DNA from 2 places in the Dactylosporangium darangshiense genome. Region 1 is predicted to be linked to the other one. Evidence: riboswitches for the same ligand, from Rfam matches in the RefSeq annotation. Region 1 holds a riboswitch; the other holds the start of a gene.
What was found. A riboswitch is a leader RNA that binds a small molecule or an ion and turns the genes downstream of it on or off. The one in region 1 is predicted to bind S-adenosylmethionine.
Positions count from the first base shown of each region.

Region 2: linked by a shared signal. The riboswitch ahead of ABD901_RS10310 (aminotransferase class V-fold PLP-dependent enzyme) and the one ahead of thrC (threonine synthase) in region 1 are both predicted to bind S-adenosylmethionine.

Region 1 covers NZ_BAABAT010000033.1:4,569-7,771, reverse strand. The annotation lists gene ABD901_RS40585 (ABC transporter permease) at 1-186, shown strand, start outside; gene ABD901_RS40580 (hypothetical protein) at 230-697, shown strand; gene ABD901_RS40575 (glucosyl-3-phosphoglycerate synthase) at 728-1,660, opposite strand; SAM riboswitch class I at 1,759-1,898, shown strand; gene thrC (threonine synthase) at 1,911-3,179, shown strand.
Region 2 covers NZ_BAABAT010000004.1:112,284-115,486, reverse strand. The annotation lists gene ABD901_RS10320 (GroES family chaperonin) at 1-1, shown strand, start outside; gene ABD901_RS10315 (PrsW family intramembrane metalloprotease) at 13-1,389, opposite strand; SAM riboswitch class IV at 1,704-1,821, shown strand; gene ABD901_RS10310 (aminotransferase class V-fold PLP-dependent enzyme) at 1,844-3,031, shown strand; gene ligD (non-homologous end-joining DNA ligase) at 3,079-3,203, opposite strand, start outside.

The DNA.
Region 1 (3,203 bases):
ATCACCGCGCTGGGAAACCTGCGCAACGTGCTGCCGACGCACTACGCCGACGCCTGGCTGGGCCTGCTGTCCAGCCCGATGCAGACCGGCGACCTGGTCAAGGGCTGCGTGGCGGCGCTGGCGTACGCCACCGTGTTCTTCTCCCTTGCCTGGTGGCGTTTCCTGCGCAAGGACGTGGTCAGCTGACCGCCATTGGACGGGCCGCTACCGACCGGTAGGGTGCCCGTCCATGCGGATCTCCGCCCTCGGTGGCGCGTGCGTGTTGGTCGCGGGGCTCGCCGCCCTGGCGGCGGGCCTCTACTACGACCAGGCGCACCTCGTGCAGTGGACCCACTTCGCGCAGAGTTCCAACGTGACGCAGGGCCCGACCGAGGTGGAGACCGCCCGGATCTTCACGCTGCTGGGCGCGGTCGCGAGCGGATTCGCCGCCGCGATCGCGCTCGGCAGCACCGTCCTGGCCCGCCTGGGCGGGCGCACCGGCCAGTGGGTCCTGCGCCTGATCGCGGTCCTGCTGCTCGTCGTGATGCTGCTGATCTCCGTCGCGGTGATCGTGGGCTCGTTCACCGGCGAGGCCCCGGTCGCGATCATCGAGACCCCCTGGTGGCTGCTCACCGCCGAGTGGGCGGCCGTGGTCGTCGCCGTGCTGGGCGCCGGCACCACCACCGCGCAGCTGTGGCGGTTCGTCCCCGAGTCGTGAAGGTCCGGTGCGCGGGGCTCGTCCGGCTGCTCAGGCGGCCGGGTCCGGCCCGGAGTAGCCGGGCATCGTGAGCATCGGCGGGCGGTCGGGGTGCGAAACGGCCGTCACCCGCGGTACCACTGCGGAATCGTGCCGCTCGAACTGCGTCAGCGTCGGCCAGAGCGCGTGGCCGGGTGAGACGCGGGCGTTGATCGTGTGCACGATCGTCGCGGCCATCCGGCCCAGTGCCGCCGTGTCCTGATGGCCGTGCGTGCGCTGGCCCAGGTCGACCTGCGCGACCGCGTCCAGCCCGTGCGCGCGGAACGTGTCGATGAGCAGGCCGGTCTCCACGCCGTAGCCGGCCGCGAACGGCAGCGACTCGAGCAGCGTGCGGCGGGCCGCGTACTCACCGGCCAGCGGCTGCACCACGCCCGCGAGCTGCGGGAAGTGGGCGTTGAGCAGCGGGCGGGCGGCCAGCTCCGTGACCCGGCCGCCGCCGGCGGCGGAGACGTCCAGCAGCGGGCGGTCGTAGAAGGCCTTGACCATGAGCGTGGCCGGGTCGGCGAAGAGCGGGCCGAGCAGGCCGGTCACGAAGTGCGGGCGGAAGTCGGTGAGGTCGGCGTCGACGTACACCAGGATGTCGCCCTTGGTGATCGCGAGCGCCTTCCACAGCACCTCGCCCTTGCCCGGCCGGGAGCCCGCGCCCGGCAGGATGTCGTCGCGGTGGTGCACGGTGGCGCCGGCCGCCGCGGCGACCTCCGCGGTGCGGTCGACCGAGCCGGAGTCGACGACGATGAGCTCGTCGACGAGCGGGCCGAGGGTGCGCACGCCGGTGACGATCTCGCCCACCGTCGGCTCCTCGTCGAGCGCCGGCAGGACCACGCTCACCCGCGTGTCGCCCTTGGCCTCGAGCAACTCCTCGGCGGGCCAGTCCGGCCAGCGGGACGTGCGCCGTGCGAACCACTCGGCCGCGATCGGGTGCATGGGTGAAACGCTAGCCGCGTCCAGGTCGTGAGATGACTCATACCCGGCCGCGGGTGGCGCCCCTTACACTCAACAGAAGCGCACAACCACAACTGAATACCTCATCCAGAGGGGCAGAGGGACACGGCCCGATGAAGCCCCGGCAACCCCTGCGAGAGCGTCTCGAAGACGAGGCCCGCCCGCGGTAGGTGCCAAATCCGTCCCGGCGCACGCCCGTGTGCCTTGGGAAAGATGAGAGGAAGGCCTCGCCATGACCTCGACGCTCGGTGTCTTCACCGACTCGCCCGCTCGCAACCTCGTCTGCCGCGGCTGCGGTGCCACCTTTCCGCTCGCGGCGCAGCACGCCTGTTACGAGTGTTTCGGCCCGCTCGAGGTCGGCTACGACGCCGAGGCGCTGGCGCGGGTGACCCGGCAGCAGATCGAGGCCGGTCCGCAGAACATCTGGCGGTATGCGCCGCTGCTGCCCGTCGGCGTCGACCCGGCCACCCGCGTCACCCTGGACCCGGGGCTGACCCCGCTGGTGAAGGCCGACGGTCTGGGCAAGGAGCTCGGGTTCACCGCGCCGCTGTACGTCAAGGACGACTCGGCCAACCCGACGCACTCGTTCAAGGACCGGGTCGTCTCCGTGGCGCTGACCGCGGCCAAGGCACTGGGCTTCACGCGGTACTCCTGCGCCTCCACCGGCAACCTCGCCAACTCCGTCGCCGCGCACGCGGCCCGCGCCGGCGTCCCGTCGACCGTGTTCATCCCGGCCGACCTGGAGCCCGGCAAGGTCGTCATGACGGCGGTGTACGGCGGCGAGGTCGTGGCCATCGAGGGCTCCTACGACGAGGTCAACCGGCTGTGCTCCGAGCTCACCGAGACCGACGAGTTCGAGGACACCGCGTTCGTCAACGTCAACGTCCGGCCGTTCTACGCCGAGGGCTCCAAGACGCTCGGGTACGAGGTCGCCGAGCAGCTCGGCTGGCGCATCCCGGCTCAGGTGGTCATCCCGATGGCCAGCGGCGAGCTGCTGACCAAGATCGACAAGGCGTTCGTGGAGCTGGTCGAGATCGGCCTGGTGCCGCCGAGCGAGTGGAAGGTCTTCGGCGCCCAGTCCGCGGGCTGCAACCCGATCGCGAAGGCGCTGCACGACGGCACCGACGAGATCACCCCCGTCAAGCCGACCGGCATCGCGAAGTCGCTGAACATCGGCGACCCGGCCGCGGGTGTCTACGCGCTCGAGTCGGTGCGGCGCACCGGCGGCTGGATGGAGTACGTGGACGACGACGAGATCCGCGCCGGCATCCAGCTGCTGGCCCGCACCGCCGGCGTGTTCGCCGAGACGGCCGGCGGGGTCACCACCGCCGTGCTCAAGAAGCTCGTCGAGTCCGGCAAGCTCGACCCCAACGCCGAGACGGTCATCTTCAACACCGGCGACGGCCTCAAAACCCTCGATGCGGTCGCCGAACTAGTCGGTCCGACGCACCGTGTCAAGCCCTCGTTGAAGTCTGCTCGCGAGGCCGGCCTGCTCGGATGATTTTTTTGAGTCCGATCATTACCG
Region 2 (3,203 bases), on a different contig from region 1:
AGGAACCGGCCGCTACCGGTAGTAGGCCGGGAACATGGGTGGGGGCGCCGCCAGGGTCACCGGGACCGGGACGACCGGAGTGGGCGGCGCGTCGAGCACGCGCACCACGCCGTCGGGGAACGTGATGTGATAGCGCGCCCCGTCCCACACCGCCCGCGGCGACTGCGGGTCCCGCCCGACGAACACCTGACGGTAGGCGTCCAGCGCGATGAGCAGCTGCCGCTCCTCGGCCAGCGCCTCCATCCGCCGCTTGGGCTCCTTGTCCAGGCCGCGGTGCAGCCCGTCGCGCAGCAGAGCGAGCCGGGTGGCGTCGAACTGGAAGGCCCGCATCGCCTTGGCGCCCGCGTCGCCGGCCACGCGCTTGGCCCAGCGGCGCGCGGAGATCCTGCGGCCGAGGGTGCCGAGCGCGGCGACCTCCGGCGGGGAGAACCAGCCGGCCCGCGCGTACTCGCCCAGCACCCGCTCGGTGAGCCGGCCCTCGTTGGCGCGCAGCCACAGGGCGAACCCGACCATGCACAGGAAGATCGGCATCATCACCGTGAAGTAGCCGTAGAGCAGCACCCAGGCGCTCGTCGACGCGGTGACCGACATGAAGTTCCACGAGCCGTGCAGCATCATCGCGACCAGCAGGCCGGCGAGCGGCGCGAGGAAGCGCACCGCCTTGGTGGACGAGCGCGACGCGACGCCCAGCCCGATGCCGGTCATCGACGTGAACAGCGGGTGGGCGAAGCCGGTCATCAGGATCCGCACGATGAAGATGGCGACGAGCGCGGCCGCGCCCGAGACCGGCCCGGTCTTGTCGGCCGTCTCGCCGTACCCCTTGAAGCCGAGGTACAGGATGTTCTCCACCATCGCGAAGCCGGTCGCCGACAGTCCACAGTAGACGATGCCGTCGATGATGCCGGAGAACGCGCGCGGGCGGCGCCAGAACAGCAGCGCCGGGCCGAGCGCCTTCATGCTCTCCTCGATCAGCGGGGCGAGGAGCACCGCGACGAGGCTGTCCTTGATGCCGGCCTGCTCGGCGAAGTAGCTGCCGGCGGTGTTGACGACCAGCGCGACGCCGGTGGCCACGCAGGCACCCCAGCCGAAGACGAAGACCAGGTACTTCACCGGCTCCGGCTCGTAGCGGTCCAGCCACAGGAAGCAGGTGACGAGCACCGGCACCGGGATGACGGCCGAGCCGACGCCGACGAGCAGCGCCGTCCAGCCGCCGCTGAAGCCGAAGAAGGCGAGCACGGCCACGCCGCACAGGGCGATGAAGCTCATGACGCCGATGAGCGTCCACAGCCGGCGCCGGTCGGAGCGCTTGGCCGGCGGCGCGGCGGCGAGCGCGAGCGCGGCCGTCGGGTACTCCTGCTGCCCCGTACTCGGCTCCACCGCCGAGGTCACGTTGGGCACCCCGAGGCCGGGCAGGGCCGACGGCCAGGCCGAGGGCGGCGCGGCAGCCGGATGAGGGGCCGCCGCCGGAGGAGGAGCCGCCGCCGGAGGAGGAGCCGCGGGAGGAGGAGGAGCCGCGGGAGGAGGCTGTTCCTGCGCCGCCGGGGGCTGGTCCGGTCGCCCCCACGGACGGTCCGGCGCGGGCTGCGGCCCCTCGGGCTGCGGCCCGTCGGGCGCGCCGCTCGGCGAGGCCCAGGGCGAGTTGGGCGTCCCATTCGGCGGGAGTTCGCTCATGACGCAACCTTATCCGCGGTACCGTCGGCTCAGGTCATGAGTGCCAGCGCACAAGCCCCGGCTTGCTGGCCGGCAACCCTCGCGTTCGCGGCGGGGTGCCCCGGGTGATGACCCGGCCCGGCACGCGGTGTGCCCGGGCAAGCGCGAGCGAAGGGTGCTCCCTGTGTCCGATGTGCTGTCCCCCGGCGAGGTCAAGCTGCGCGACGGCCGGTCCGTCGACTTCGCCAACCTCGACATCGCCGCCACCGCGCCGTGCCTGCGGGTCGTCGCGGACGCGGTCGCCGACCTGCTGCCCTACTACGGCTCGGTCCATCGCGGCGCGGGCGCGCTGTCGCAGCGCTGCACCCGGGAGTACGAGCTGGCCCGGGAGAGCGTCGCGGACGCCCTCGGTCACGGCCCGGGCGAGACCGTGATCTTCACGCGCAACACGACCGACGCGTTCAACCTGCTGGCGCGCGCCCTGCCCGCGGACACCACGGTCGTCACGTTCGACGCCGAGCACCACGCCAACCTGCTGCCCTGGCGCGACACGGCCCGGCTTGCCGCGCCGCGCACCCCGGACGAGGCGGTCGCGGCCCTGGAGGAGCACCTGCGGTCCACCCGAGGCCGAAGCGTGCTCGTCAGCGTCACGGCGGCGAGCAACGTCACCGGCGAGGTCTTCCCGGTCGGGCGGCTGGCCGAGGTCGCGCACCGCCACGGCGCCCGGATCGCGGTCGACGCCGCGCAGCTCGCACCGCACGCACCGGGCGCGCTGGCCGGGCTCGGCGCCGACTACGTGGCGTTCTCGGGGCACAAGCTGTACGCGCCGTTCGGGGCGGGTGTGCTCGCCGGCCGGTCGGACTGGCTGGAGGCCGCGGAGCCCTACCTGGCCGGCGGCGGCGCGAGCGCGCACGTGGCCGACGACGGCGCGGTGCGCTGGGCGAGCGGCCCGGCCCGCCACGAGGCCGGCACGCCCAACCTGCTGGGCGCGGTCGCGCTGGCCACCGCCCTGCGCGCGCTGCGCGAGCGGGAGCACGGCGACCGCGAACAGGCCCTCGTCCGGCGGCTGCGGGCCGGCCTGGCCGCCCTGCCGCACGCCGAGGAGCTGCGGCTGTTCCCGGCCGATGCCGAGCGGGTCGGCATCGTGTCCTTCGCGCTGCTGGACCGCGACCCGGGCGCGTTCGCCGACGAGCTGGGCCGCGACCACGGCATCGGCGTGCGCACCGGGCTGTTCTGCGCGCACCCGCTCACCCGCCGCCTGCTGGCCGAGGCCGCCGCGCGCAAGGGCGCCGCCGCGGCACCTGCTCAGGCGATCCGCGCCAGCATCGGCATCGGTACGACCCTGGAGCACATCGACCGGCTCCTGGCCGCATTGCGATAGATCGCCTGGTGTAAGCGACGGTAGAGAAAATAGCCCACATCGATCGGCTACTCGCCGCCCTGCAGTAGGTCGCCCATCGCGGCGACCCGGTCGAGGACGGCGGACGGGGTCAGGTCGGCGGCGGTGAGCTCGCCGGCCTCGACCTCCTGCCAGGTCAGCGGCGCACTCACGG